2 regions of the Brevibacillus sp. FSL K6-0770 genome follow, and region 1 is predicted to be linked to the other one. Evidence: riboswitches for the same ligand, from Rfam matches in the RefSeq annotation. Region 1 holds a riboswitch; the other holds the start of a gene.
The links. A riboswitch is a leader RNA that binds a small molecule or an ion and turns the genes downstream of it on or off. The one in region 1 is predicted to bind glycine.
Positions count from the first base shown of each region.

Region 2: linked by a shared signal. The riboswitch ahead of gcvT (glycine cleavage system aminomethyltransferase GcvT) and the one ahead of NST23_RS07335 (amino acid permease) in region 1 are both predicted to bind glycine.

Region 1 covers NZ_JBBOBQ010000001.1:1,474,217-1,489,595, reverse strand. Annotated here, with positions in the region: gene NST23_RS07380 (LysR family transcriptional regulator) at 1-339, opposite strand, end outside; gene NST23_RS07375 (ABC transporter substrate-binding protein) at 655-1,605, shown strand; gene NST23_RS07370 (YebC/PmpR family DNA-binding transcriptional regulator) at 1,920-2,639, opposite strand; gene NST23_RS07365 (metal ABC transporter substrate-binding protein) at 2,851-3,795, opposite strand; gene NST23_RS07360 (metal ABC transporter permease) at 3,814-4,674, opposite strand; gene NST23_RS07355 (metal ABC transporter ATP-binding protein) at 4,674-5,417, opposite strand; gene NST23_RS07350 (NAD-dependent succinate-semialdehyde dehydrogenase) at 5,712-7,085, opposite strand; gene NST23_RS07345 (hypothetical protein) at 7,151-8,533, opposite strand; gene NST23_RS07340 (iron-containing alcohol dehydrogenase) at 8,548-9,693, opposite strand; glycine riboswitch at 10,099-10,198, shown strand; glycine riboswitch at 10,202-10,260, shown strand; gene NST23_RS07335 (amino acid permease) at 10,599-11,972, shown strand; gene NST23_RS07330 (sigma-54 interaction domain-containing protein) at 12,074-13,675, opposite strand; gene NST23_RS07325 (hypothetical protein) at 13,696-14,034, opposite strand; gene NST23_RS07320 (response regulator) at 14,159-15,379, shown strand, end outside.
Region 2 covers NZ_JBBOBQ010000001.1:2,316,645-2,332,023, forward strand. Annotated here, with positions in the region: gene NST23_RS11320 (5-oxoprolinase subunit PxpA) at 1-543, shown strand, start outside; gene NST23_RS11325 (sulfate/molybdate ABC transporter ATP-binding protein) at 607-1,269, opposite strand; gene modB (molybdate ABC transporter permease subunit) at 1,288-1,971, opposite strand; gene modA (molybdate ABC transporter substrate-binding protein) at 2,073-2,888, opposite strand; gene NST23_RS11340 (helix-turn-helix transcriptional regulator) at 3,033-3,983, shown strand; gene NST23_RS11345 (stalk domain-containing protein) at 4,185-6,053, shown strand; gene NST23_RS11350 (shikimate kinase) at 6,050-6,571, shown strand; gene NST23_RS11355 (YqzE family protein) at 6,637-6,798, shown strand; gene NST23_RS11360 (YkuS family protein) at 6,836-7,090, shown strand; gene NST23_RS11365 (hypothetical protein) at 7,188-8,036, opposite strand; gene NST23_RS11370 (YqhG family protein) at 8,146-9,270, opposite strand; gene NST23_RS11375 (DEAD/DEAH box helicase) at 9,313-11,013, opposite strand; glycine riboswitch at 11,234-11,330, shown strand; glycine riboswitch at 11,331-11,447, shown strand; gene gcvT (glycine cleavage system aminomethyltransferase GcvT) at 11,539-12,639, shown strand; gene gcvPA (aminomethyl-transferring glycine dehydrogenase subunit GcvPA) at 12,686-14,038, shown strand; gene gcvPB (aminomethyl-transferring glycine dehydrogenase subunit GcvPB) at 14,031-15,379, shown strand, end outside.

The DNA of each region.
Region 1 (15,379 bases):
CACGTAAATGCTGAGCAGTTGCGACAAGTAATAGCTGCAATAAAACTCGGGCGCCGCGATGGTCAAATTGCCGTACGGCTTTTCCAGCCGCCGCAAGTCTTGTTCCAGCTCATCCAAATTTTGAAACAGCTTGTCTGTATGCTTTTTCAACAGCTTGCCTGTCGGCGTCAAAAACGTCCTTTTTCCCACCCGGTTCAGCAAGGTATGGCCGATGTCTTGTTCCAGCGCCTGAATTTGCAGGCTGATCGTCGGTTGCGTATAGCGCAAAATTTCCGCAGCCTTGGTGAGATTCAAACATTCCGCAACGACGTGGAACGTCTTCAAGTGGCGCAGCTCCATCCCCATCACCCCAAAAGCTCAGTTAGACTTTCGTTTCGTTTTGTATTTGTTCATCGTAGAACATTTGCTGTGAACAGACAATACGAAAACCGCACCGAAAAGCGTGCCTCGCAGGAGGGCGAAAAGCCGCTTGGCGCTGAAGGATACTGCTTCGTCATGGGGCGATGGCTCTTGGTGACGGAAAAAGCTTACGGGAGAATGTCTGAAAATGTTCAGGAATGAAGCAGCCCTGGCTCATTCGGGTACCCTATAATTTACTGTGATGATCTCCCCTGCCATAGACAGACCATATATGTACGATCGGAGTGACGAGAGATGTACAAAAAGCTACTGGCCATCCCTGTGACGGCTGTTTTTCTGTTGCTTGCCGCATGCGGCGCGGGTTCCGGAGGGCAAACCGCAGACGGCTCGCCTGCCGCAAAGCCGACCAGGTCCATTCAATATTTGGGCACTGCCTATAAAATTCCGGCGCGAACCAAACAAATCGCCTTTGTCGATTCGCGAAGCAGCTTTGAAGACTCGCTTTTGCTCGGCATACCGCCGTTCGCCGCAACGGTAGAAAAATCCGGCGCGTTCCCGCAGGAATACGCCTCGATTACGCAAAATACGCAAAAGCTCCCGGCAGACATCGTCGAGCGGATTGATGACCTGAAAGCTCTCTACCCGGACACTATCCTGACCTCTGACAAGACGCCTGCGGAAAAGCGCGCCACGCTGGAAAAGGCAGCGTCCGTGATCCCTATTTCCTCGAACGGAGCGCACTGGGAAGACAACCTGCGGCTTTTGGCTGAAGTGCGCGGCAAAGACGCAAACGTGGATGCGATTGTGAGCAAGGTAAGAACCAACATCGAAAATACGCGGGAAAAGCTTGCCCCGCTGAAGGATAAAAAGGTGTTGGCTGTCTGGTTCCACGAGGGCGCTTTTGTCGTCTCCCCGAAAAACGAACGGTACAACTATTTGCTCTACACCGATCTCGGGCTGGCGACACCAGACGTTGTAGAACAGGCAAAAGAGCCTGTATCGCTGACGCTTGAACAACTGGCCCAGACAGACCCCGATTATTTGTTTGTCATGGTCGACAAAAGCAGCGACCCCGGCGCAGAAGCTGCCTTTGAACAGTTGCAGCAAAAAAGCGAATGGAGCAACCTGCATGTGACCAAAGACGGACGGGTTTACGTCAACGCCGTCAATCCGGGCTTGGCCGGGGGCACTGCCTACAGCAACCAGTCCTTCATGAACGCGATTTCCGCCCGCATGTTGAAATGATGTATAAGAGCACAAAATCGGACCATACTATACTTATCGAGCTCGGTGGTGTGTTTTCAAACAGGCTGTAGTCCCTAACGGAGGCGATGTGCCATGGATGATTTACACGATCACCTAGTGAGTAAGGAAAACCGCAACACTGCAATAAGCTTCTAACTTCACACTGGAGGTAGATGCGTCGCACGTGATGATCGGTAACACCTCAAAACTAGCGAGCTCGATATATGCCGTCTCCTTTTAGGAGGCGGTTTTATTTTGCCCATGAAAAAAAACCTTCGCAGCAACTGCCAGCAAAGGTTTTTTCACGGACATATTTATTCTCCCAAATCAACGTTATGGTACACCTGTTGCACATCGTCCAGGTCTTCCAGCGCATCGATCATTTTTTCAAACTGGGCTTGCGCCTCTTCGTCCAGCGTTACTTCGTTTTGAGCGAGCATGGTCAGCTCCGCTACGGTAAACTCGGTAATGCCCGCTTTTTTCAGCGCTTCCTGTACAGCGTGGAACTGCTCAGGCTCGGCGTAGACGATGACAGCTCCGTCTTCGTCCAAAATGTCGCGCACATCGACTTCGGCTTCCATCAACAGCTCAAGCACTTCCTCGGCGGTTTTGCCTTCGAGGCCGAACACCGCAGTCGGGTCGAACATGTAAGCGACAGATCCGGTCACGCCCATGTTTCCGCCGTTTTTGTTGAAAGCGGCGCGCACTTCAGACGCTGTGCGGTTTACGTTGTTGGTCAAGGCGTCCACGATCACCATCGAGCCGTTCGGGCCGAAGCCTTCATAACGCAGCTCGCTGTAGCTTTCTTCCGATCCGCCCTTCGCTTTCTCGATTGCGCGGTCAATAATCGCTTTCGGTACGCTGTATGTTTTGGCACGCTCCAGGACGACCTTCAGAGCGCGGTTCGACTCTGGGTCCGGCTCGCCTTGCTTCGCCGCTACATAAATTTCCTTCCCGAACTTGGCATATACGCGACTGGTGCTCGCATCCTTCGACGCTTTTTTCTCTTTGATATTGTTCCACTTACGACCCATAAATTCCCACTCTCTTTCAACGTCACAGATTGATTGCTTGCAAGACTCCGTAGTCCATTTTCACACTCAACTATTATACCTCAATCTCGTGTTTTTTTACGAGAAAATCATTTCGAAAAGTTCATCCGCCCCTTGTTGCGGACAACTCCTCCATCGGCTAAAAAAGCACAGCCCCCCTGGATGGAGAGCTGCGCCGTGTACGACTTGCTTTCTATTTTTTCGTCAAGCCTTCGTAGATTGTCTTAATATTCCACTCCATCATTTTGATGTACGTATCGCCATCTTCGCCTGGCTTGCCGAGCGAGTCGGTAAACACTTTTCCGACGATCGGCACACCGGTTTCCCGGGATACCATCTCCATGCTGCGCGGGTCAATGCTCGTTTCCACGAACAGAGCCGGAATTTTTTTCGCGCGGATCGTATCGACTACCTGGCTGACTTGCTCAGGCGTTCCCTGGTTTTCCGAGTTGATTTCCCAAATGTAGGCGGCGTCGAAATCGTATGCTTCGCTGAAATATTTAAACGCTCCTTCGCTCGTTACGAGAACGCGCTGTTCACGCGGAATTTGATTGTATTGCTTGACTGCCTCTTCGTGCAAAGCGCGCAGCTTTTCGATGTACGCTTTTGCATTTTGCTCGTACGTGTCCTTGTGCGCCGGGTCGACCTTGATCAGTGCGTCTCTGGCATTTTCCGCGTACTTGATGCCGTTGCGCACATCCAGCCACGCATGCGGATCTTCTTCGCTCTCTTTGCCTTTTGTCGTCAAATGCTTGGCGGCTACGCCTTCACTCATGCGGAACACGGGTGCATCTTGTCCAGACTTGCCTGCTGTGTGCATCAGCTTTTCAAACCACGAGTTTCCTGCTTCCAGATTCAAGCCGTTGTAGAACACGGCATCGGCATCTGTTGTTTTTTGCACGTCGGCTGGCAACGGATCGTATTCGTGCGGGTTCGAGCCGACCGGAGCCAAGCTGTGAATTTCCACGCGATCTCCGCCCACATTTTTCACAATGTCATACAAAATCGAATACGTTGTCACTACGTGCAGCTTTTCATTTCCAGTTTTTACCTCTTGATTGGAACTTTGCGGCGCACCGCACGCGGCGAGCAGGACGGATGAGATGAGAAAGACGAGAAACAGATTCCATTTTTTCATGACGAGTTCTCCTTTTATTTACTTCGAAAGCTCGGCTCTTTTTTGCCGCACTCGAATGGATTTCCATACAACTCCGTGCTTTTTCGAGAACAGGAAGGCCAGAAGGAACAAACCTGTCGCCACCATTACGATGGTTGCCCCCGAAGCCAGGTTGTAGGTAAAGCTGAAGTACAGGCCGATAATCGCTGAAATGACCCCGAAGCTCGCTGCCAGGAAAATCATCACCGACAGTCTGTCTGTCAGCAAATAGGCTGTCGCTGCGGGAGTAATCAGCATGGCGACCACCAGCACGATTCCCACGGTTTGCAGCGACGCTACGGTAACCATCGTCAGCAACGTCATCAGCAAATAGTGAATCAGATTGTTGCGCAGACCGTACGCCGCCGCAATCGTCGGATCGAAGGACGTCAGCAGCAGTTCCTTGAAAAACGCGTAGACGGTCACAATCACAATCACGCCGATCCCGACCGTCACCCACATGTCGGACGGTCGCACTGCCAGAACGTTCCCGAACAAAATGTGATACAGGTCCGTGCTGCTTTTCAGCATCGTAATCATGATGATTCCCAAGGCAAAAGCGGAAGTGAACAAAATCCCGATCGCCGTATCGTTTTTAATCCGGCTGTTTTGGCTGACATATCCGATCCCGATCGCTGTAAGCACCCCGGTGGCGACTGCGCCCAGGAAAAAGTTGATCCCGAAGGCATACGAGAGCGCCACCCCTGGCAAAACCGCGTGGGAGATGGCATCGCCCATCAACGACATCCCGCGCAAAATGATGAAGCTGCCAATGACCCCGCAAATGATTCCCACCACGACTGATGTAAACAATGCCTTTTGCAAAAAATCATATTGTCCGATCGCATGTAAAAATTCCATTACGCAGTTACCTCGGCCTTCTCCAGAAATTGCAGTTGATGCGCGTAAGCTTTGGACATGACTTCCCGGTTCAGCACCTCATCGACTGCTCCAAACTTGATCAATTCCTTGTTCAAAAGCAGCAGCTGATCGAAATACGCATTCGCTTTGCTCAAGTCGTGGTGGACGACTACGATCGTTTTGTCCTGAAGCTGAAGCTCCTTCAAAATATGGATGATCGTTTCCTCGCTGGCGACGTCGATTCCGACAAACGGCTCGTCCAGAAGGAGCAATTCCGGTTTTTGCGCCAGTGCCCGGGCCAAAAATACGCGCTGCTGCTGCCCGCCTGACAACTCGCCGATCTGCCGCTTGGCGAAGTCCTCCAGTCCCACTTTTCGCAGACACTCCATCGCCCACAACTTTTCCTTTTTTTTCGGAAATTTGAATAATCCGACGCTTGGATATGTTCCGATGAGAACCGTATCCATCACCGTGATCGGAAACGTCCAGTCGATTTGGCTTCGCTGCGGCACATAAGCGATTTTCTTGCGCACCTCGCTTACTTCTTTGCCGTAAAACAGGACGTCTCCCTTGTCTTTTCCGATCAACCCCAACATGGCTTTGATCATGGTCGATTTGCCTGCGCCGTTCGGGCCGATGATGCCCACCATGCTGCCCTGCTCAACCGCAAACGATACACCCTGCACGACCTCAACTCCAAAATAGGAAACGTGAAGCTCTCTGACTGACACAGCACTATTCATGAGATTCCCTCCAAAAATAATCAGTCGTTTTATTCTCGCTGTTGCGCTACATCATCCGCTCTGGTTGTCCCGACTCACTTATATATGCTTATACACAAAATTGTAGTTATTAACCAATAATATTCGCCATGGCAAAATAATATGCTTGTGTATAAAAATGTTTCCCTGATGCAAAATTTACTGGAAATCGTTCTCACTGTCAACCCTTAATTTCATTTTCTAGGGAATAAAGAAAAAGCACAGCCCGCATATCACGCGCTGTGCTCTTTGTTTATTCACTTTGTCATCTGTTGGTTACACCAGTTGCAGCGAAATGTATTTGACCTCCAAATATTCTTCGATTCCTTGGTGACTGCCTTCCCGGCCGAGACCGCTTTCCTTCATGCCGCCAAACGGTGCTTGCGCGACAGATGGCCCCCCGTCGTTTACCCCGACAATGCCGTATTCCAGATTTTCCGAGAACATGAATGCCCGCGTCAACGACTGGGTGAAAACGTAAGCCGCCAGTCCGTACGGTGTCGCATTCGCGCGTCTGATGACGTCCGCGTCGTCGGAGTACGTGCTGACAGGAGCAATCGGCCCGAACGTCTCCTCTTGCATGCAGAGCATTTCGTCTGTGACCTCCGAGAGCACAACAGGCTTCAAGAAATAGCCGACCGCACCTTCCAGCTCCGGATTGCCATGCAGCACAGCCCCTTTGGAGATAGCGTCGTCTACCTGCTGCCGGACTTTTTTGACCGCTCTGTCATCGATCAGCGGGCCGATCTCGACATGGTCCTCTGTCCCGACACCTACGCGCAGCGCAGCGACCGCTTCTGTCAGCCTTTGCAAAAATGGTTCTTTCACAGCCTCGTGCACGTAAATCCGGTTGGCGCAAATGCACGTTTGCCCGGCGTTGCGGAATTTGGACTGGATCAAGCCTTTGACAGCCGCTTCGAGATTCGCGTCTTCTGCCACGATGAACGGCGCCAAACCGCCCAGCTCCAGAGACAGCTTTTTCACGGTGTCCGCCGCTTTTTTCATCAAGAGCTTGCCCACAGGCGTCGATCCGGTAAACGTCAGCTTTTTCACGCGAGAATCTTCCATCCAGACGTCGACCACTTCTCCCGCCCGCGAAGTAGTGACGATGTTGATTACACCTGCGGGGATGCCAGCCTCCTCGGCGCATTCCGCCAGCAACAGCGCCGTCAACGGCGTCTGTTCCGCTGGCTTGGCTACGGCCGTGCAGCCTGCGGCAAGCGCCGGAGCGAGCTTGCGCGCGATCATTGCCGCCGGAAAGTTCCACGGAGTAACCGCAGCCACGACACCGACAGGCTGCTTCTGGACGATGATCCGTTTGGAGACGGCAGACGACGGGATCGTCTCCCCGTAAATCCGCTTCGCTTCTTCCGCGTACCATTTGATGTAGCTGTTGGCATACTGCACCTCGCCCCGCGCTTCTGCAAGCGGCTTGCCCTGCTCCATCGTCATCACGTAGGCGATTTCATCGAGTCTGGCTTCAATGGCCTGATGCCAGCGCTCCAGAAGAGTGGCCCGCTCGTAAGCCGTCGTTTTCGACCAGCTGTCAAAAGCGGCTTGCGCGGCATCGACTGCCTGCTTCGCTTCTTCCGCACCCGCGTCCGGCACACTGCCAATCGTCGCGAGCGTCGCCGGATTTTGCACGATCATGCGCTTGTCCAATGTCAGCCATGTTCCATTCACGTAAATCCCTTTGTTCCACTCTTGTTGTTGTTTCACGCCGCTTTTTCCTCCTGTTCATTGGCTGTAAACAATTTCTCTTTTTCTCCGCGCAACCAATCTTTTCCATATAATAAAACGCACAGCAAAATTCCCGCGCCAAAAGCCATCGCTGCCCCTTTGATCACCAGAATGGCTCCGACGACTCCGGCGATCCCCAAATCGCGCTGGCTACGCGCCTGCATCACGCCAATTCGCACGCTGACGTAGCCTTGCACGAGCAAGGTCAATGCCACTGCAACACCGAGAATCGGCTGAACGAGGCTGACGATCGGCAACAGCAGCAGACCTGTATTCGTTCCCCAGCGGAAAGAGCCTGCGCCCCCGAAAAAGGAGTTCATCGCCTGCTTGCCTTTTTTGAACCGCTCCACGACCACGACCTGCATCGCTGCCCACATCGGGCCGCACATCGTAATATCCGGTCCGATCAGGCTCATCAGCATGTTGCGTCCGCCAAAAATCATGTGCGCCCGGTCAGGATTGTAGTCGACTTTTTCATCGAGACGCACCTGGTCAGATTCGGATAACAGCGCTTTCGTTTTCAGCACATCGCCAAAGACGACAAGGTAAGTCGCGAACACCGCAGGAAGCGCCGTGATGAAAAAGGACAGCGCCGGCAGCCCCAAGCCGAAGACCGTATACTGCGACCAGAGCGTGGCGAAGTCCGGTTGGCTGAATCCCCACTGAATATCCGGCCACTTCGCTTCCCCGAAGATCGGCGCTACGAATACCGCCAACAAAATCGCAGGCAAAATCCCCAAATTGCCGAGCAGCGCCCACAGCTTGCCTTTTTGCTTCAATCCTTCAAAATGCTTGGAAAATACGAGATAAAAGCAGAAACCGATACAAATCGCAATCGTGTACGGGAACAGGTCGAACTTCCCGCCTTTTTCAAAAATCGAGGTGATCGCGCCAATCCCCGCGCCGAGGATAATGCCTGATTTGATCGCGTTCGGCACGAAGTTGACTACCCGTTTGGCAAGCCCGGTGACGCCCAAAATAATCGATAGCAGCCCGAGCGTCAACTGGAAGGCAATCAGGGCGTACACCCGATCCGGCCCTTCGGGAAATTGCCCGACAAACAGCACGATCAACGGAATCGCAGGGGTAATCCAGCCCGGAATGACCGGATCGCCCAGCAAGTGGTGCAGCAAATACAAGAAGCCATTTAAAATGACGACAGCCAAGCCGACCTCAAACGGCATGCCAAGGTGATCGGCAAGCAACGTGATGGCGCCGAGATCGACGGCGCACATCAGCAATCCTTGCAAGTAATCAGGCCATTCAAAACGATAATGCACGAACGGCAGGCGAATTTTGAACGGGCCAACCGGAATATACGGAGTCTCTGCACCATCTTTGCGTTGCTTCCACTTCATGTGATATCCCCCTCTTAGTAAGCTGCGCGATATATATCTTCTATGTCTTTTTTCCGCAAGGTGCGGGGATTGTTTTTCAAAAGCCGGGTCTGCTTCATCGCTTCTTCCGCCATCTCGGCAAGCGCTGTCTCAGGGATGTTGAACTCGCGCAACGACTGGGGAATTTCCACGTAACGGCACAGACGCGTCATCGCTTCGATCGCTTTTTCCGCCGCTTCATCCAGGCTCAGGCCAGTTGTATTTTCTCCGAGCGCCTGGGCGATGTCTCCCAGCTTTTCCAGGCAGGCGATCTTGTTCGTGCGCATCACGTAAGGCAAAAGCAGCGAGTTGCTGACGCCGTGCGCCATGTGGAAGCGTCCGCCGAGCGGGTAAGCCAGGGCATGTACAGCTCCTACCCCTGCATTTCCGAAGGCAAGACCCGCCATCAACGCGGCTGTAATCATGGCTTCGCGCGATTCGATGTTGTCCGGGGCCGCGTACGCTTTTGGCAGGTGAACAGCGATCAGCTTCATCGCGCCAATCGCCAGCGCGTCCGTGACTGGGGAGGCAAACTTGGAAATATAGGCTTCCACTGCATGCACCAACGCATCCACGCCGCTCGCAGCGGTAACACTCGGCGGGCACGTCAGCGTCATCATCGGCGAGACGATAGCGACATCCGGCAGCAAGTAAGGGCTTACAATTCCTTTTTTTACTTGCTCCTTCGTATCGGACAAAATCGAGATATTGGTCACTTCCGAGCCTGTTCCCGCTGTAGTCGGAATCGCGATCAGCGGCAAGCCCGGCTGCTTGACCAGATTCGTGCCAAAATACTGTTCGATGCTGCCCTCATTAGTCGCCATGACCGCAGCCGCTTTCGCAATGTCGATCGCGCTTCCTCCGCCGACCGCAATCAGCCCGTCGTAGCTTCCTGCGCGAATCATGCTGACACACAGGTCGACGATTTCGATTTCCGGCTCCGGATTGACGTCCGGGAAGATGCCTGCCTTCATCGGCAAAAGCTCCTCGACTTGTGCCACCACCCCGGCCTGAATCAAAATATGGTCGGTGACGATCAGCGGACGCTGCACCCCCAGCCGGGCGACTTCCTCTGCAAGCAATGTCAGCGAATCGCGGCCTGTGACCAGCTTGTTCGCAGCAGCAAATGTAGAAATGTTCATGTTGTCACTCTCTCCCTTCTCTGTGCTGCCACTTAAAAGCAAATCCCGTGCCAAAGCCTTAAAATTCGCTGCACCCAACCTCGTTTGCTCCCGGCGAAATGGTAGATTTCCGCTCGCAAAACCACCTTTTCTCACATGTTCGTCACATTTTTCGCTCTCGCTTTGCCCGGAACAAAAAGCAACCGTTTTCATCCGATCACCGATCATGTTTCAAATCAAAATACATCATATTGATTTGCTTTCGAATCAAATTGTTGTTGATTCTTGCCATCTCCCTTGTTTGTTGGACTTCAATCGGTCAAAAATGTTTTATGCTTAAAATAGTCTGTCAATTGGCAATTTTCGTTTGACAAGCTATTTGGAATAATTTACTATCAAAAGAACGCATGCGAATATCTATCGCGGATGAATATTGCGGGAGAGACTAAACTTACCGTTTAGCACCGAAGGAGCAAATCCTGACCCCCAGGACAAATCTCTCAGGTAAAAGGACCGCAATGGGACGCATCTCTGGAGAGAGCCATTGGCCACCAAAGGAGTTAAACACTCTCAGGTAAAAGGACAGAGGAAAATAGGAACCAGCCTATTTTTCCCGTTCCTTTTTTTATTGGCGAAAAATAGGATTGCTGCTAGAAATCGCTGCGCTTTCAGGGGAACAGCCACATCCCCACTCGGGCAAACAAGGAGGGAGCAACCGGAAGCAAACAGCAAAAAATAAGGACTCACTGAAAAATGTAAGCGTTTTTTTCGTTGGAAGTAACTTAATGATGTATTTATTCTGTACAGCTATGTTACTATGAGAATTATAAAGAACCATAAACTTTTGCGAAGAAAAAGTCGTCGAGCAAGTAGTTGTCTTTCCAAGTAACTGTGCAGAATCAGACAGAGAGAAAGAGGGGGATCACATGGAACAACAAAAATTGGCGAGAGGTCTGAAAAACAGACACGTTCAACTCATCGCAATCGGTGGAGCCATTGGTACCGGACTATTTCTGGGTGCGGGAAAATCCATTCACCTCGCCGGGCCATCCATTTTGTTTGCGTACCTGATTACTGGGATTATTTGCTTTTTGATCATGCGCTCGCTCGGTGAACTTCTCCTGAGCAACCTGAACTACCATTCCTTCGTCGACTTCGTAAAAGACTACCTCGGAAACATGGCTGCGTTCGTCACAGGCTGGACGTATTGGTTTTGCTGGATTTCGATTGCCATGGCCGATTTGACGGCTGTCGGCTTGTACACACAGTATTGGTTTCCGGGAGTGCCGCAATGGATGCCGGGGTTGATTGCCCTCGTAATTTTACTTTTCATGAACCTGGCAACCGTGAAGCTGTTCGGAGAAATGGAGTTTTGGTTCGCGCTGGTAAAAGTCATCGCGATTCTCGCCTTGATCGTCGTCGGTATCGTCATGATCGTCAAAGGCTTCTCCACCAACTCCGGCGCTTCCAGCTTCACGAACTTGTGGAGCCATGGCGGGATGTTCCCGAACGGAATCAACGGCTTCTTACTTTCGTTCCAGATGGTCGTCTTCGCGTTCGTCGGCATTGAGCTGGTCGGACTGACTGCCGGAGAGACAGAAAATCCTGAGCGCGTCATTCCAAAAGCGATCAACAACATTCCGATCCGCGTCTTGCTGTTCTACGTCGGTGCGCTGATCGTGATTATGAGCATCTACCCATGGAGTGCGATCGTTCCGACAGAAAGCCCGTTCGTGCAAGTGTTTGCCGCAATCGGAATTGCTGCCGCTGCGGGAATCGTCAACTTTGTCGTACTGACCTCCGCCGCTTCGGCATGTAACAGCGCCGTCTTCAGTACAAGCCGAATGGTCTACTCTTTGGGCAGAGAACAAAACGCGCCTGCGGCCATGACCAAGCTCACGACTCGCCAAGTTCCTGCCAATGCCCTGTTCTTCTCTACCGTCGTCATTCTCATCGCCGTTGTATTGAACTACATCATGCCAGAAGGCGTCTTCACGCTGATCACGAGTGTCTCGACGGTTTGCTTCCTGTTCATCTGGGGCATTACGGTCATTTGCCACCTGAAATACCGCAAGACAAGACCAGAGCTGGCAGCGCAAAACAAATTCAAAATGCCGCTCTATCCGTTTGCCAATTACTTGATTCTCGCTTTTCTCGCGTTCATTCTCGTCGTGCTCGCACTTGCTGAAGACACGCGCGTTGCCTTGTTCATCACACCTGTCTGGTTCATCATGCTCGTGGTGATTTACAAGCTGCGCAAAGCGAAAGTCGATCAGGTCAAAATTGCCGAAAACTCGTAAGCGGTAAGCGACACAACCAAAAACCACATTCATGAACGAATGTGGCTGCATGAGTAAAACAAACATCCCGCGATGGCGTCAGGCGCTCGCGGGATGTTTTCCTATTCGTTCAACTCCGGTTCGCTGCCGATGTGCAGCTGCCACTTTTTCATCTTCTGGACGAGCGCACTTTGGCTGATCCCAAGCGCTTCTGCTGCCAGTCTGGTCGTCCGGTGCGTCTGGATCGCTTGGCTGATCATGCTGCGCTCCAGTCGTGCCACCGCATCGCGCAACGACGTCGGCTCCGCTTGCGGAAACACCTGTTGCAAAAAGCCGGGCAAATCTCCCACGTCAATCGTGTTGTGAAAAGTCGTGACAACCAGCCGCTCGACCAGGTTCGCCAGCTCCCGGATGTTCCCCGGCCAACTGTAGTTGGTCAGCCACTCGTAACACTCCAGCGTCATCGTTTTTTGCTCGTTGTACTTTTCGTTGAATTTTTCCAGATAGGACTCAAGCAGCGGGACAATCTCTTCCCGGCGCTGCCGCAGCGGTGGAACCTCGAAAGTGACGATGTTCAGCCGATAGTACAAATCCTCGCGGAACAACCCTTCCCGCACCAGCGTAGCCAAATCCCGATGAGTCGCCGTGATGATCCGCACATCTACATGTCGCACTTGCGTGGAGCCGACGCGCATGAATTTGCTTTCCTCCACGACCTTCAACAGCTTGACTTGCAGCTCCAGCGGCAAATCGCCAATCTCGTCGAGAAAAAGCGTACCGCGATGGGCGCTTTCCAAAATGCCGACCTTGCCTTGCTTGAGCGCTCCCGTAAACGCACCCGGCTCGTAGCCAAACAGCTCAGCCTCCACCAGATGGCCCGGGATTGCCGCGCAGTTCAACTCCATAAAAATTTCGTTGGCTCGACTGCTCCTGGCGTGGATGTATTTCGCAATCATGCTTTTCCCTACACCCGTCTCGCCCTGCAACAAAATTTTTGCATCTGTCTTGGCGACCTTGTCAGCCAGGCGGAAAAGCGAGCGCGTCGCTGGCCCGAGCACAACATCTTCCAGCCCCATCTGATCGGCAGGGGGCACATCGCTTTGCAGCAGCTTTTGACTATCCAGCTCGTGCTTCAAGCGGATCAGCTCGGTGATGTCCCGGACACTGCTGATGATGTATAAAATCTCGCCTGCGGACGACAGCACAGGCGTCGCGGAAACGATGATTTTGCGGCTGTTGCGTATCGTCTGGATCAGCGTCACGGGCCTTCGCGTGCGGATCGTCTCCAGCGAAGCGGACACGGAGATCATGCCTTGCTTGATCAAATCGCCCATATGCTTGCCGATGACCTCTTCTTCGCGAATCCCGGTAATGCGCTGGTACGCCTGGTTGATGAACAAAGTAATGCCCGCTCCGTCTGTAATGTACACGCCGTCATACAGCGCATTGAACACGATTTGGCAGATCGGACTCTCGAAAAAAGCGTGAAGCTGCGCCTGCGAGCTTGCCTGCCGCTTTCGATCCGGCAAGCTCACTTCCGGCACCACGTATTCGACAATCGGCCGCGTCAATTCCCCGCGATGAATCGCATGGGCGATCGCTTCTACCGTCAAATAGCCGATAAATTCGTCTTCTTCACTGTATACTTCCTGCACTTCGTTCCGGTCTGGCGTAAAATGGGCGACGGCTTCCTCGACCGTCATCGTTGGACGCAATGGATGCATGTGCGATTCTCTCCATGATGTCATGACCTGATCTCGCTCTCTTCAAATGGTTCCAATATTCCTTCGATCTTTATTCCTTGCTTGCGTTTGAGAAAAGCCATAAAAGGAAAATAAGAAATAAGACTGATAACCGCGGCGCCAAAAGTATAGACGATGACAGTGCCTGCCGCATTCGCCAGGCCGGCAAGCAAGCTGTCCCACATGCCGCTTGCTCCTGAATGTCCCTCTGTGGCACGCATCAAAAACAGAAAAAGCAGTTGAACAAGTCCGATCAAGAGACCCAGTGAAAAACCGGCTCCCACACATAGTTTGAGGTAGGAAGATATTTTCAAGTATTTCACTTTCCATACGGTGTACATGACTGTCACCCCTTCCTCTCTATTTTACTAGATGAATCGGGAGCAAGCCGCGCTTTTTCCGGAAGATTTTGAGATTTGTGTTGTAAAATGAAAACAACGTACATCACAGATTGCGAGGTCGTTCATGAAAACTTTTCACGTCAGCCATGCCCGAAAACTGACCATTCTCATCCTCCTGATCATCGTGGTCGCCTTCTCCCTGTCCGGCTACATCATGCGCTCCCAAACCAACCGGATCATGAAAGTCGAGATTGAGAACAAGCTGACCCTGCAAAGCCAGGCTCTGGCCGAACGGATGGACGCTTTCTTTGCGCAAAAAGCGTTGCTGATCAGGCAAATGAGCACCAACCAGGCAATCTTGCGCTACCTGCAAACCGTGCAGACGCGAGAGCATGCCTTCACCAGCCCGCATTACTTGGACGTAGCGACCGCATTGGACGGCATCCAGCGGCTGGACCACAACCTGGGTCTTGTATGGGTTTCCAGCAATGCGGGCAACTTCACGATCGGCAACACCGACACGCTCTCAGGAAAAGACTGGTCGCTCACCAAACGCCCCTGGTATCCAGACGCCGTCCGTTCCAATGACGTCGTTTTTTCCGAGCCGTACGCCGATTATCTCACGAAAAAAATGGTGACCAGCGGCACCATGAAGATTGAGGAAAACGAAAGGCTGCTGGGCTTCGTCGCCATCGATATTTTGCTCGACGACATTCCGCAAATGCTCGGCACGTACCCGATCGGGGAATCGGGCTACGCCATCCTGGTTTCCAAAGACGGAACGATCATGTACCATCCAAATCCCGAGCTTGTCAGCCGACACAAGCTGACGGAACAACCAGGCGATCTGGCCAAAATCGGACAAGGCATGGTCGCTGGACAAAAAGGATTGCAACTCGTCTCCATCGACGGCAACAACTATTACATCGGCTACTCCCCTGTCTCTTCCACGGGCTGGTCTGTCGCAGCCGTACTGCCTGCCAGCGAAGCGCTCGGACAATTGAACTCTGTACAAGACTTGTCCAGCCTGATTACCAAAGTTTCCATTTTCGTTCTGGTCAGTCTGCTCTCGCTTTTGCTGCACTTCATGTTGAAGGAACAGCGGCGGATTCAGGCCGAACTGCGGGCAGCCAAGGAAGAAGCGGAGGAAGCGAGCAAGGCGAAAACCGACTTTTTGGCGCGGATGAGTCACGAAATCCGCACCCCGCTCAACGGGATCATCGGACTGTCCCAACTGATGCAGAAAACGGTGATGACGGTGATGCAAAAAAATTACTTGGACAAGGTGCTGTCTTCCTCCCAAGTATTGCTCCGCCTCATTAACGAGATTCTCGACTTTTCCAAG
Region 2 (15,379 bases), 840 kb from region 1:
CGCTCCATGAACCTGTCTGTGAACGAAGTATATGAGCTTGTTTTGTACCAGGTAGCGGCTTTGTCCGGCATGACACGCGCTTTGGGGGGAGAACTGCACCATGTCAAGCTGCACGGAGCGCTTTACAACGAAGCAGCAGAGCGTCCCGAGCTTGCCGAGGCGGTCGTCCAGGCGATTGCCGACATCGACGAGGAGCTGATCCTGTACGCGTTGTCCGGCAGCAAGCTGGTGGAAGCAGGGCTGGAGCATGGACTGCAAGTAGCCGAGGAAGTTTTCGCGGAACGGGCGTACATGCCGAATGGCCGTCTGGCTCCGCGCGAGTTGGAAGGCAGCGTGCTCATCAGCAAGGAAGAGCGGATGGAGCAGACGCGCCAGCTCGTGCTCAAGCAAAAAGTAACGACGGTCAATGGCGAGGTCATCGAGCTTGCAGCCGATACGCTTTGCGTCCATCATGAGAGTCACGACGTGCTGCAATTTTTGGTGGAAGTGCATAAATGGGCAAAGCAGAACGATGTGAAAATCGAGCCGATCACTGCCCGGTAAAAGTCATACTGGCAGCCATCCCGTAATAAAAGAAAGCCATACAGCAACGCCAACTCCTGCGATTCAGGAAGACGACGTTGCTGTATGGCTTTTTTGCGCGCTTGCTTCCACGATTCTCCCGTTTTCCATCAAAAGGATCGTATCTCCGAGCTTTTCCGCTTCGTCCCGGTCGTGGGTGACGAGCAGAAACGGAATGCCCCACATTTCGTGAAGCCGGAGCAATTCGTCCTGACATTGCTTGCGCGTGGCTGTATCCAGCGCGGAAAGCGGTTCATCCAGCAGCAAGATGTCCGGCTCCGTAGCGAGTGCCCGCACAAGCGCGACACGCTGCTTTTGCCCACCCGAAAGCTGGTGCGGGTACTTGTCCAGAAGATGATCGATTCCGACTGTCGTCAAAAGCGGTTCCAGATGCAGTTCGTGCCCTTTTCGCAGACCGTAGCGAATGTTTTGGGAAACGGTCATGTGCGGGAACAAGGCGTAATCCTGAAACAAGTAGCCAACGTTGCGCTTCTGCACGGCGAGCGGTTTTTGCCCCGCGCTGTAAAACGTGCGGCCGTTCAAGGAAATGTGCCCTCCATCGGGATGGACAAGCCCGGCTATGCTGTTCAAAATGGTCGTCTTGCCCGAACCGGATGGGCCGAAGAGGACGACAATCTCCTGTTCGGTTGAAAAGGAGACATCCAACACAAAATCTGGCAAGCGCTTCTGAATGTCTACTTCCAGCATGACGCTCTCCCTCCTGCCTTACTTTTGATTGGCGTACCTGCGCACGTTGCGTCGGCTCCACCAGTTGAGCCATAGGGTGGTGCCCATGCCGAGCGATACGATGATGACGACCCAAAACAGCGCTTTTTCCATTTGTCCGGCTTCCACGGCAAAATAGATGGCGACCGGAATCGTGTCCGTTTTTCCCGGGATGTAGCCTGCGAGCATCAGCGTGGCCCCAAATTCTCCCAAGCCGCGGGCAAACGACAGCACAAGTCCTGCCAAAAGCCCTGGCCAAGCCAGCGGGAAAGCGACGGTCCAAAAAACGCGCCACTCGGATGCGCCCATCGTGCGTGCGGCATTTTCCAGGCGTTGGTCGACTCCGGTAAAAGCTGCGGCGGCGCTCTGGTACATTAGCGGAAACGAGACGACGATCGAGGCGATCACCGCTCCCGACAGCGTAAAGACGACCTGGATACCGAACCACTGCTCAAGCAGTTGGCCCAAAAATCCGTTTTTTCCGAACAGCAACAGCAGACCGAAGCCGACAACAGTAGGGGGCAAGACGAGCGGGAGCAGGAAAAAAGACTCCAGCACGTTTTTGCCCCAAAATTCTTTTTGCGTCATCCAGCGCGCGCCAAGCATGCCAAGCACAAAAACAAAGGAGGTGGATAGCGCAGCCACTTTTAACGACAGCATCAAAGGTGTCAGATTCGTTTCCATATCGCTAACCCACCTTTTTTCTGCGAGAACGTCTCGACGTTTTTCATGAAATAGAATGTGACCGCTTGTGTGAATCACAAACGGTCATAAACTTTTGCTGCTTATTGGAATCCGTACTTCTGTAAGATCGCTTTTCCTTTGTCACTTGTCAAGTAGGCGAGGAAAGCTTTTGCTGCATCTGTATGTTTGGAAGCGCTGATGACCGCACCTGGATAGACGATTGGCTTGTGCCATTCCGGCTTCGCTGTAGCGAGTACCTTCACGTCTTTGGAGATCGCGGCATCGCTGGAATAGACGATTCCGACTTCGGCATTTTTCGATTCCACGAAGGTCAGTACCTGACGAACGTCACTGCCGAATACCATGCGGCCGTTCAACGACTCCCACATTTTCAGCGTGTCCAGCGTTTCTTTGGCGTAACGTCCCGCTGGAACCGACTCAGGCTCACCGACAGCGATGTGCTTGATGTCTGGATTGTTCAGTTCTTCAAAAGAAGTAATCGCGATCGAGCTGTCTTTTCCCGCGATCAGGACGAGCGAGTTTTTCGTAAAGTCTTGGCGCGTGTCTTTGACAATCAGTTGTTTTTCGTCCAGTCCGTCCATGTCTTTTTTGCTGGCGGACAGGAAGACGTCGGAAGGAGCGCCTTGGGCAATTTGTGTCGCCAGTTTGCCAGAGCTGCCGAAGTTGAAAGTAAGGGTTGTTCCCGGATTTTCTGCTTCAAAGCCCGTTTTCAGTTCGTTCAGGGCATCTGTCAAGCTTGCCGCTGCGGAAATCATCAGCTCTGCCTGTGGAGCCTGTTGTTGTTGGCTGTTCTCTGTTTTGGCAGGCTCATTTGCCTGCGGAGCTGTTTGGGAAGTCGAACACGCGCCGAGCATCAGGGTAAATGCTGCGCATAAAGCGAGCCATTGCTTTTTCATCAAAACTAACCTCCAATGTGATGTTTCGTTATATTTAATTATAACTGGATATAAATAAATTATAGTTCCTATATGTGAATAATCAATTGCGATTTTACGAGAATTGAAAGAAAATGAAAGGAAAGAACCGAGCGGAGGCATGACATGAGCCATGAAAAGTCGTACACAACAGAAGAAATTGCCAAGCTTTTGCGCATCTCCAAACTGACCGTTTACGATCTGATTAAAAAAGGAGAACTGCCGGCTTATCGGGTCGGGAGACAGATGCGCGTGGACGAAAGCGACCTGGAGGCGTACAAAACGCGCGCCAAAGGGGGATACCGTGCGGCTGCGCAGCCGGTGGCGTACACGTTGCCTGTGCCGGGACAAGCCCAGCCGACAACCGGACGCAATGTCATCATCAGCGGTCAGGATGTCAGCCTCGACTTGCTTTCCAGCCATCTGGAAAAAAGCGATGCAGCACTTCGTCCGCTGCGCTCCTACCAAGGCTCGCTGAACAGTCTGGTCGCCATGTATACAGGCAAAGCCGATATCGTCAGCACCCATCTGTTTGATGGCGAGACGATGGATTATTACAACGTTCCTTACGTCCGCCGTCTTTTATCCGGCCATCGCTTTGTCGTCGTTAACATGTTGGCTCGTTGGGCCGGCTTTTATGTGCAGCCTGGCAATCCGAAACAGCTTTTGTCCTGGACCGATCTGACCAAGTCCGGGGTGCGGATGGTCAACCGGGAAAAAGGATCGGGGGCACGCACGCTGATCGAGGAGCAGTTTCGGCTGGCGTCCATCACAGGGCGGGACGTGAATGGCTACGAGCGGGAGGAGAACAGCCATCTGGCTGTAGCGGGAGTGGTCGCACGCAAGGAAGCGGATGTGGGAGTGGGCATTGAAAAAGCGGCTCGCATGGTCGGCGTTGAGTTTGTTCCGCTGATCAAGGAACGATACGATCTCGTCATTCTCAAAACGGAGGAAAACGGGGCGCTGCTGAAAACGGTCATGGATATTCTCCACTCCGCTGCCTTTTCCAAGGAGCTTGAGGCAGTTGGCGGCTACGACCTGTCCCAAACGGGAAAAATCATGTACGAGACGTGGTAGCACACGGAGCCGTTCACCCTTGCTGTTGCGAGGGCGGACGGCTTTTTCTCGACAGAATCTCCTGAATTTCTACTCACCCTGCCCTTTATTTGCTACAATGGAACAAAACGGTACGACTGTTTTGTCGACCCGCAAGCGGTCTATCCTATCCATTACGATAAAAAACGCACGCTTGCAGCCGAGCGATTTTTGGGGGCTGTCATGAAGACTTTGCAAAAAACAAGCTTATTAGTATGCATCACCATTCTCGTCATGTTTGGCTCCATCGGGATCATCAGCTACTGGCCGCAGATCTCGGGCTTTTTTCAAACGAGCCAGGCGACCGTGGCAGAGCAGCCGGGGGTCGATCCGTTTTCCTACGATCCGCCGTTGCCTTCCCTTGTGAAAGACTTGCATCCCGTGTATAACATTCAAGCCGAGTTGCATACGTCGGAAGCGAAAATTACCGGAAAAATGACGATCGAATTTGACAATCCGGGAACAGCGGATGTACGCCTCTTCGTCTACGATTATTTGTGGAACAAGCTGGCAGTCAAATCGATTCGCTATAAAGACAAGCCGCTTGCCTTTGAGCGGGGGCTGTCGACCGTCAAGCTGGCAAACCCGCTAGGCTCGGAATTGCGTGGAGCTATTGCCATTGAGTTCGAAAATCCGGTTCCGCGGAGAGGAACCAGGTTTGGTGTCAAGGATGACATTTGGACGTTGACGACGTGGTACCCGATGCTCGGTGCCCAAAATCAGCAAGGAAAGTGGTACGATCCGCCGCAACGCGTTGATTTTGGCGATCCGTTTGTCTACCATTACGCCGATTACAACGTGTCCTTTGTCTCGCCAAAAGGCTACAACTGGGTCAGTTCCTGGGGCAGAGGAAATGCGAAAGCGATTGATGGCAGCAAGCAGCAAATTCATTACGAGGGCAAAAAGCTGCTGAATTTCGCCTTGATCGGCAGTCCGCTGTACCAGGTGGAAACCGTTCAGATTACTCCAAACTTGTCTGTTGATATCGCGTCTGTAGACAAAGGAAACATCGAGCGGATCAAGGCGATCGCCGGATCGGTCTTTCCGACGTACACCGACTGGTACGGGCCGCTTCCTTATCCGCATGTTGCCATCGCGGAGACGAGCACGGGGACAACTTATGCGATGGAATACGCCAATCTCGCCGTGTTCAAGCGCGACATGTACCAGCGCAATCTGATTGACCACTGGCTTCCGCATGAGATTGCCCATCTGTGGTGGTATAACAGCGTAGCGACATTGGAAGCGTCTCACGGCTGGCTGGACGAGGGGCTTGTGGAGCTGAGCGTGTACCACTATTTGCAAAATCGGTACGGGGCGCAATCGGCAACGACCTTGCTGGAAGAGTACAGTCATGACGCCCGCCGTTTGCAGGAGCGCTATCCGGATGGCAAGCTGGACAAGCCGTTGCAGAAGTTCGCCACGGAAGAAGAATTTCATTGGACGTGGTACTCCCGAGGTGCCCTTTTGTTCGACCATTTGCGCAAGCAGATCGGGGATGACGCCTACAAGCGTTTTCTCCACCGTGTCCAGCAAAATTACCACGGCAGCGTGATCGGGGCAGAGCATCTGGATCAGGCGCTGGGCCAGACGTTGCAAGGCGAGGCTTCATACTTCGTCACGGCAACGAAAAAATCGAACCGCGAGGGCATGGGAACGGTTCAGCTGGAGCCGTATATTACGACTGTCATCAACAATATGAGCTACTATCCGTCCATTTCGGCGCGGGCAACGGGCGGCACGGTGTATTTCCCGTTGCGCGAGCTGGGGGAAAAGATGGGGCTTGCCATTAGCTGGGACAAGGAAAAACAAATGATCCGCATCACGGGCAACGGCTACGAGGTGTACGTAAAAGAACGCGAGCGTTTTGCCATTCGCGACGGCAAGAAGCTCGATCTCGGCCATCCGCTGATGGAGATCAAGGAGCGGACGATGGTGCCGCTGTCGTTTTTCGCGACGATTCTGGAATTTGATACCCAGTACAATCCCGATGAGAGAACAGTCAAAATACAAACGCGCAGATCGAGTGGAAAGGTGTCGGAAACAAAATGAAAAACCTGATTTTGGTCGGTTTTATGGGAACAGGCAAGACGACCGTTGGCGCTGCGCTGGCCGCTTCTTTGGGGCTTGCGCATACAGACCTGGACACCGCCATCGTGGATAAGGAAGGCCGCTCGATCCCAAAGCTCTTCGAAGAGCGAGGAGAAACTTATTTTCGCGATGTGGAGTCGGCTGAGCTGTCCAGGCTGCTGAATGAAGGGCCGCAAGTGCTGACAACGGGCGGAGGGGTCGTCCTGCGCGAGCAAAATGTAAAAGTCATGCTGGAACGAGGAATCGTCATCGCCCTGCATGCAACCGTAGAAGAACTGATACGACGGCTGAAAAACGACACAGCTCGTCCTTTGCTTGCCACAGGGGTGGCAGAACGGGTGACGGCGCTCATGGCAGAACGCGCAGGAGCGTACGATTTTGCCCCGATTCAGGTGGATACGACCGGAAAAAGCCTGGAAGCAATCGTGGAGGAAATTAAGCAGCGCGTGGTTGAAAGCACAGAAGACGGGAAACAATAAAAAGGACAGCGCTTTTGCCGGTGAACGACGGCGTGCATCTGCGAGTACGAAGGAGGTCACGTGCGATGTCCTTTCAAGAATATTTGAAGTACCTGACGAAATTGTTTGTGCAGTACATGGATACTCCAAAAGACGAACGGCGTCAGCGAAAGGCTCCACGTGAGCCTTGGTCTGCACGCTGGTTTGGGGCAATTCCCATGGCGATCCGGCTGTTGTGGCGCAAATAATCCTACACCATGGTAAGCGGACGGAGGGTGCGTGCGTATGGCGAGAGTAGCGGTAGAAAACTCCCTTTCTCAAATTCGCAAAATGCTGTGCGATAACGGCTACGATGTGGTTGATTTGGGAAACTGGCAGCAAGTGGTCGATGCGATCGTGATCACTGGCCAGGATGTGAACGTTCTTGGCGATCAAAACAAGACGATTACGGGTGCGCCGATAATCAATGCGGAGGGCATGACAGCCGCGGAAGTTTTCCACGCCGTGCATGAACGCCTTTCTCCAACAGATCATCACTGATCGAAAAAATGGCGTCCGACGGCGCAAACAACGAAAAAACAAGCTCTTCTGCACGCTGGCAGGGGAGCTTGTTTTTTTATACATACGAAGCGATATGTCAGCTTTGAGGCGGCCGCACCTGCGGGCTGGATACGTAAAATTTGCCGATCTTGTCAGCGTAGACGTAAGGGATAAAGCGCAGTCCTTCATCCCAGACCCCCACATAGGCAGATTGGTCGTTCCACAAATGGAGCGAGCCGACAGCGTAAGGAGCCAGCACCTGGGCGTGGTACAAGGAAACAGTGAGGGTAACTGACGCGTTGTTTTGCTGTTGCCACAGCTCTGACCACGTAACGGCGCTGCCGCGTTGCATTTGGTTGAACCAGCCGATCTGGTCGAACGGGTCTGTCTGCGCCGATTGCAAAGTGCGGGTCTGGGTCAGTTTTTGTCCTGTCTGCACCAGATTTTGCAGCACGGTTGGTTCGTTGGCTGCAAACGAAGCGGGATAAGCTTCGCCTGTTTTGGCGTTCACCATTTGCGCCGAAGACTGGCGGGCAATCAGCCAGTGGGAAGCGAATCCGTCGTAGACTGGCTCAGCGGCAATTTCCCGGGGAGCGAAGGCATCGTCGAACAAAATGTATTCCCCGACGCCGTATTCGAGCAAGACGAATTTTTCCGGGACATTCGATTCGACTGTTTCTCCGACGACCAGATAGCCTACTTGCTTGTCGGCTTTTTTGATGCTGACCAGCCATTGATGCTGGTTCGGGCCGAGCGTCTGTACTTCTGTATCAGCTTTTTGCCACTCTTTGAATTGCGGATCACGGCTTGCGAGCTCTTTCATCCAGGTCTGGATTTGAGCCTGAAACGCTTTTTCCCAGCCGCCTTGCTCCTCGGCATGAACGGGCCAGGAGATCAATACGAAAGACAAGAGGACCCCGAGAAAGGGCAGAAATCGTCTGGTCACAAACATGCACCACCTTTTGCGCTGGCTATCCTATTCCTATTGTAACCAGCTATGACAAAAAGATTTGTTGCAACTTGTCACTCCTCTCACACTACTTCTCGTTGATCTTTTACATGATTCGCCCGTTTGCGGGAAGATGGCGCACCGTTTTTGCGCCAGAAAGCTTTTGAACAGGCGGGTTCGAGTGCAAGTAAAACAGCCCGCCGTTAATGAAGTGAACCTCGATGCGCGGTTCATACTGCCAGCGCAGCTCGTCCATTCGCCGCTGTTTTTCTTCTTCCGGCGTGCTTTTTTTCCACTCTTCCTGATTGATTTCTTCCCGTGGTGTCACCTGAATCCCATTCGCACGTAAAAAGTCGAGGATTCGCCCGCCAGATGAGCGGTATTCGTCAATGGTTTGCGCTGCTTCGACAACAGGCTCCGCGACAGGAGGAGCTTCCGTTTGCGGGAGGGGAACGATGGCTTGCGCTGCTTGCGGCTCCTCGGCTTTTTCCGCTTCTTCGTCGTCCGCATCAGCCTGCTCTGCTTGCGGCTCCCGCTTCGCCAGTTCTTCGTAGTAGGCGGCGAGAATGTCCAGTTCTTCCGCCAAGCGGGCTTTTGCCTCGGCAGCCCACGCTTGGTCTTCCTTGGCGATGACCGCTTCGGCTTCCTGGCGAGCCATCTGGAGCGCATCCTCTACGGAAATTTTCCGATCAAGCGTATAGAAATAGTCCGGGATGGCAGGGGAGAGCGGCAACTGAAACAAGTACGTCGAAAAGTCGTGCACGACCCGCGGCTGGTGCAGGTTGACCCCGAGGTAGAGCATGAGATCGCGCCGCTTGTCGCACAGAAACGACACTTTTAGATTGATGCCCAGCCACGGAACGAGCGGCGTAGAACGGCGTTTGCCCGTGGCGGGGAGCGAAGCGGTATTTTGCTCGTACATGCAGACGAATTGACCGTGCTTTTTCGCCGAGGCAAAAATTTGCTGCATGCGCCCGGCGCCGAGGTGCAGGTGTTCGGCACGCAGCCCATCCGGCATGCGGTCGGGGTGAAAGGCGAAGGTGAGCACGAGCGGCTGGTACGCCAGATTCATTTTGTCGACCCAGCTCCAGTAAAAAGGCCGGTTGCCGATATCTTTGTCGACCTCGACAGGCAGCTTGACCGTCAAGTAGTCGGGGTGGGATTCGACGATGTGAGCAGAAAAAGTCGCGAGATAGCGCTCTACGAATTGCCTGACCTGGTTGGCTTGCATCAGGGAACCTCTTTTCTTGTTGGCTAGTTGGGGGCATCCAGACTACTGCTCGGCGGCTTCCGAGAGAGCAGGGGCGACGTGCGGCTGGCGGCTTGCGCGAATCGCGTGCCCCATGTTGTCCAGCTTCAAAGCCATTTCGCGCGTGGATGCGGAGTCCATAATAATTTGCGTCAAGTTTTCTTCCAGCGAGGAACTCAGGTTGAGGCGTTCGACGATATCATCGAGTTCGCCGATGACCATTTCAAACAGATCGATTTTTTCGTACAGCAGTTTGAGAATATGTTCTTCAATCGTCCCGACCGTGGACAGATTGTAAATGTGCACATCCCGCTTTTGCCCGAGACGGTGAACGCGGCCGATTCGCTGTTCGACACGCATCGGGTTCCAAGGCATGTCGTAGTTGATCACCTGATTGCAAAATTGCAGGTTGATCCCTTCGCCGCCTGCTTCTGTCGCGATCAGCACTTGTGCGCGGTTTTGAAACAGATCGGTCATCCAGTCTTTTTTGCTGCGCTTGAAGCCGCCGCGAAACGGCACAGAGGTAATTCCGTGGTCATGCAAATATTTTTGCAAGTAATTTTGCGTGGCCCGATATTCGGTGAAAACGATCACTTTGTCGTTGATCTGCTGAATCAGCTCGACCGTTTTGGCCGCCTTGGAATGCGTCTCGATCCGCTTGATCATCTCCACCAGTTCCAGTATTTGCGCCCGCAGCAAAGACTCCTCGCTGGTGCGTTGATGCATGTTGTACAGCGTCATGAAGGAGGCTTCCTTGCTGGAGCAAACCTCGCGCTGGAGCGTGATGAGAGCGAGCGAATTGAACAGCCCGGTTCCCGTCTTGTACTGATCGTGGACAAAGCGCGTGACGCCCTCGTACAGCTCCATCTCCTCCTGCGTCAGCTCGATGGGAATCGACTGCACGCGGCGGCTGGTGAACTGGATGCCGCCGTCGCTTCGCTTGTTGCGAATCATGACCTTTTCGATTTCTTCGCGCAATTTTTCGCTGTTTTTCGATTGGCGCTTTCCCTCGACGTAATTGGTGGAAAACGACGTCGAGTGGCCCAGATGCCCCGGTTTGAGCAAATTGATCAGGTTGTACAGCTCGTCCATCTCGTTCTGGATAGGGGTGGCGGTGAGCAGCAAACAGTATTTTTTGCGAATTTCCTTCACGAATTGATAGTTTCGGGTTCGCTTGTTTTTGAGCTTGTGCGCTTCGTCGATAATGAGCATGTCGTAGTCGATATCGAGCACATGGCGGCGATGCGGGTCGCGTTTGGCCGTGTCGATGGAAGCGACGACGACTTCGTGCTGACGCCACATGTACTCTTTTTTTTGCGCGACGGCAGGAATGCCGAATTTTTGTTGCAGTTCTTTTGTCCACTGAATGACGAGAGAGGCGGGAACGAGGACGAGAATTTTTTTCGCCAAGCCTCTGACCATGTATTCTTTCATGATCAACCCTGCCTCGATGGTCTTGCCCAATCCGACTTCATCCGCGAGAATCGCGCGGCCGCGCATGTCATTCAGCACGCGTTCCGCCGTCTGGAGCTGATGGGGAAAAGGCGAGAGCAGCGGCAAGTAGTTCAGGCATTGCAAAGAATCGAACTCGCGAACCGCCATCGCTTCTTCTGCTTCCAGCGCCAGCTTGAACAGCTCCCACTTGTCCCATGGACCATCTTCGTGCAGCCGCTCGGTCAGCGGCGATATCCAGCTCGTGTCAAATGAAACAGGAACATTCGGCATATACGTTACTCCTTTACACAGCTCTGCCATAACTTTCATGCGTTTTAATAAAAAACTTAACATTATGGGTAATGTTCATCACTTTGTTAAGTATTTCTTGATCTGACTGTTAATTTGCATATTTTCAACTGTCGACTCTCATGGTAGGATATAGAGGAAGTTCGTTCATTAGTATGGAAATCATAGCAAAAACTTATGTATGACCATCTAACCAACGCGAATGATAGTAGCAGGGAGAGACTGCGTGAACCACTGCAGCGCCGAAGGAGCAAGCCGGTAACGGTGAATCTCTCAGGCAAAAGAACCTCTACTGGACGCAACTCTGGAGAGAGCTCGCATGTCGAGCCACCAAAGGGGAAACTTGCAAGCCCGGTGATCCCCGCCGAGCTTGATTGGCAAGGTAACTCTCAGGTACCAAGGACAGAGGAGGAGAAATGGGCACCTTTCTTTTGGTGTACCCGTTTTTTCGCCTCTGTTTTTTCATGGGGAAAAATGCCGACTATCTGCCTTTAGGAGGTGCCACACATGTCCAATCTGAAAAGAACGCCACTGTTTGATTCCTATGCAAAATACGGCGCCAAAACAATCGACTTCGGCGGTTGGGAGCTGCCTGTACAGTTTTCCAGCATTGGTCAGGAGCATGAAGCTGTTCGCACGAAAGCAGGTTTGTTTGATGTATCCCACATGGGAGAGGTGGACGTAAAAGGCGAGAGCGCGCTCGAATACTTGCAGCGCGTGACAACCAACGACGTTTCCAAGCTGGCAGTGGGACAAGCTCAATACAGCGTGCTTTGCTACCCGGACGGCGGTACGGTCGACGATTTGCTCGTTTACAAATACGCAGACGACCATTACCTGCTTGTCATCAACGCTGGCAATATTGACAAAGACTATGCATGGCTGCAGGAGCACCTGATTCCGGGCGTCACGATCGAAAATATCTCGCCGCAAACGGCGCAGATTGCGATCCAGGGGCCTTTGGCTGAATCGATTTTGCAAAAGCTGACCCAAACGGATCTGTCCCAAATCGGCTTTTTCCGTTTTGAGCGCGATGTAGAGGTTAGCGGTATTCCGGCATTGGTATCCCGTACAGGCTACACGGGCGAAGATGGCTTCGAGATTTACCTGGCTGCGGATCGTGCGGCAGAGCTGTGGGACGCCCTGCTTGAAGCAGGCAAAGAAGACGGTCTGGTTGCTTGCGGACTGGGGGCGCGTGACACGCTGCGCTTTGAAGCCAAGCTGCCACTGTACGGTCAGGAACTGAGCAAGGACATTACACCGATCGAAGCGGGTATCGGCTTCGCGGTGAAGGTAGATAAAGCAGTGCCGTTCATCGGCCAAGAGGTGTTGAAAGCGCAAAAAGAAAACGGCGCGCCTCGCAAGCTGGTAGGGATCGAGATGATCGATCGCGGCATTCCGCGCACGCACTATCCGGTCTATGTCGGAGAAGAGCTGGTAGGAGAAGTGACCACAGGGACACAATCCCCGACCTTGAAGAAAAACGTTGGTCTGGCCCTGGTCAAAAGCGAGCACACGGCGATTGGCACAGAGGTTGAAGTGGAAATTCGCGGAAAACGACTGAAAGCTGTTGTTGTTGCCGCTCCTTTTTATAAACGTGCGAAATAACCAAGCATAAGCCCACAATACATCCTATTTGAGGAGGACAACGTTCGTGAAATACCGCTACCTGCCCCAAACTGATCAGGACAAGCGCGAAATGCTCGAAACTCTGGGCATTTCCAGTGTAGAAGAACTGTTTGCAGACATTCCGGAAGAGGTGCGTTTCAAAGGTGCGCTGAACATTCCAGAAGCTCTGTCCGAGCCTGATCTGGTCAAATACTTCACTCGCCTGGCTAACAAAAACGTCAACTTCAGCACACACGTCAACTTTTTGGGTGCTGGCGTTTATCAGCACTATGCGCCAAGCACAGTCAACCACATGCTGCTCCGCGGAGAATTTTTCACGGCTTATACGCCTTACCAGCCTGAAATCAGCCAAGGCGAGCTGCAAGCGATTTTTGAATTTCAGACAATGGTGTGTGAACTGACAGGAATGGAAGTAGCGAACTCCTCCATGTACGACGGAGCGACTTCCTTGGCAGAAGCGGCTATGATGGCGGCTGGTCACACTGGCAAAAAGCGCGTCATCGTTTCCCGCGCGGTGCATCCGGAAGCGCGCGGCGTTCTGAAAACATATGCGTACGGTCAAGGCGTAGAACTGGTTGAAGTCGGCATCAACAGCGATGGCGTAACCGACACACAAGCTCTGGAAGCGCTGATTGACGAAAACACAGCGGCTGTGATCGTGCAATATCCTAACTTCTTCGGAAACGTGGAAGACTTGGCAGCAGTTGAGCCGATTGCTCATGGCAAAGGCGCCCTGTTCGTCGTTTCTTCCAACCCGCTTGCACTGGGCGTATTGGAAGCGCCAGGCAAACTGGGCGCTGACATCGTAGTAGGCGACATGCAACCGTTCGGTATCCCGGCATCGTTTGGCGGACCGCACTGCGGATATTTTGCGACGACGAGCAAGCTGATGCGCAAAATGCCAGGACGCATCGTCGGGCAAACGAAAGACGAGAACGGCAAGCGCGGTTTCGTACTGACGCTGCAAGCTCGTGAACAGCATATCCGTCGTGAAAAAGCGACTTCGAACATTTGCTCCAACCAGGCGCTGTTGGCACTGGCGGCTGCGATCACCCTGACTGGACTCGGAAAACAAGGCGTACAGGAAATGGCGATGATGAACCTGCAAAAGGCGCATTACGCGAAGCAAGCCCTGCAAGCCAAAGGGCTGGAAGTCGTCTTTACTTCCCCGTTCTTCAACGAGTTCGTGGTCAAGCTGTCCAAGCCAGTAGCAGAAGCCAACAAGCAACTGCTCCAGGCAGGAATCATCGGCGGCTACGATCTGGGGCTGGATTACCCTGAATTTGCAGGCCACACCTTGCTCGCAGTAACCGAGCTTCGGACCAAGGAAGAAATCGACACATTGGCGGCTGAATTGGAGGCGATCACACGTGCGTAACGACCAGGAGAAAGCACTGATTTTTGAAATGAGCAAACCGGGCCGTGTGGGCTACAATCTGCCGGCATTGGATGTACCGGAAGTAGAGGTCGCAAGCCTTTTGCCAAAGCACCTCATTCGTGAAACCCCTGCTGAATTGCCAGAGGTATCCGAGCTGCAACTCGTTCGCCACTACACCGAGTTGTCCCGTCGCAACCACGGGGTAGACAACGGCTTCTACCCGCTCGGTTCTTGCACGATGAAATACAATCCGAAAATCAACGAAGACGTGGCTCGCTATGCCGGCTTCGCGCAAACTCACCCGTACCAGCCGGAAGAAACCGTACAAGGCGCACTGGAGCTTTTGTACAACCTGCAAGAAGAACTGGCTGAAATCACCGGAATGGACGCCGTTACCCTGCAACCGGCTGCCGGAGCGGCAGGCGAGTGGACGGGTCTGATGATGATCCGCGCTTACCATGAAAGCCGTGGAGAAGCTCACCGTACAAAAGTAATCGTGCCGAACTCCGCGCACGGTACAAACCCGGCGTCTGCGGCTGTAGCAGGTCTGGATACCGTTACGATTGCTTCTGACGAGCGCGGTCTGGTAGACATTCAAGCTCTGCGCGATGCGGTTGGCTCTGACACGGCAGCGCTCATGCTGACCAACCCGAACACGCTCGGTCTGTTCGAGGAAGACATCGTCGAGATGGCGAAAATCGTCCACGAAGCAGGCGGCTTGCTGTACTACGATGGAGCCAATGCGAATGCGATCCTCGGCATTGCCCGTCCAGGCGACATGGGCTTTGACGTCGTGCATCTCAACTTGCACAAAACATTTACCGGACCACACGGCGGCGGCGGCCCAGGTGCTGGACCAGTCGGCGTGAAAAAGGTTCTCGAACCATTTTTGCCAACGCCAATCGTGGCGAAAAAAGAAGACGGCAGCTTCTACTGGGACAGCAACCGTCCGGAATCGATCGGCCGCGTAAAAGGCTACAACGGAAACTTCGGCATTCTCGTTCGCGCTTACAGCTACATCCGCACGATGGGTCCGGAAGGTTTGCTGCAAGTTTCGCAAAATGCGGTGCTCAGCGCCAACTACATGATGCGTCGTCTCGCTACGGCGTACAACCTGCCGTTTGACCGCGTCTGCAAGCACGAATTTGTCTTGTCTGGCGTGAACCAAAAGAAACTCGGCGTGCGCACGCTGGATATCGCAAAACGTTTGCTCGACTTCGGCTACCATCCGCCAACGATCTACTTCCCGCTGATTGTCGATGAGTGCCTGATGATCGAGCCGACTGAAACCGAGACAAAAGAAACGCTCGACGAGTTCATCGACGTCATGCTGCAAATTGC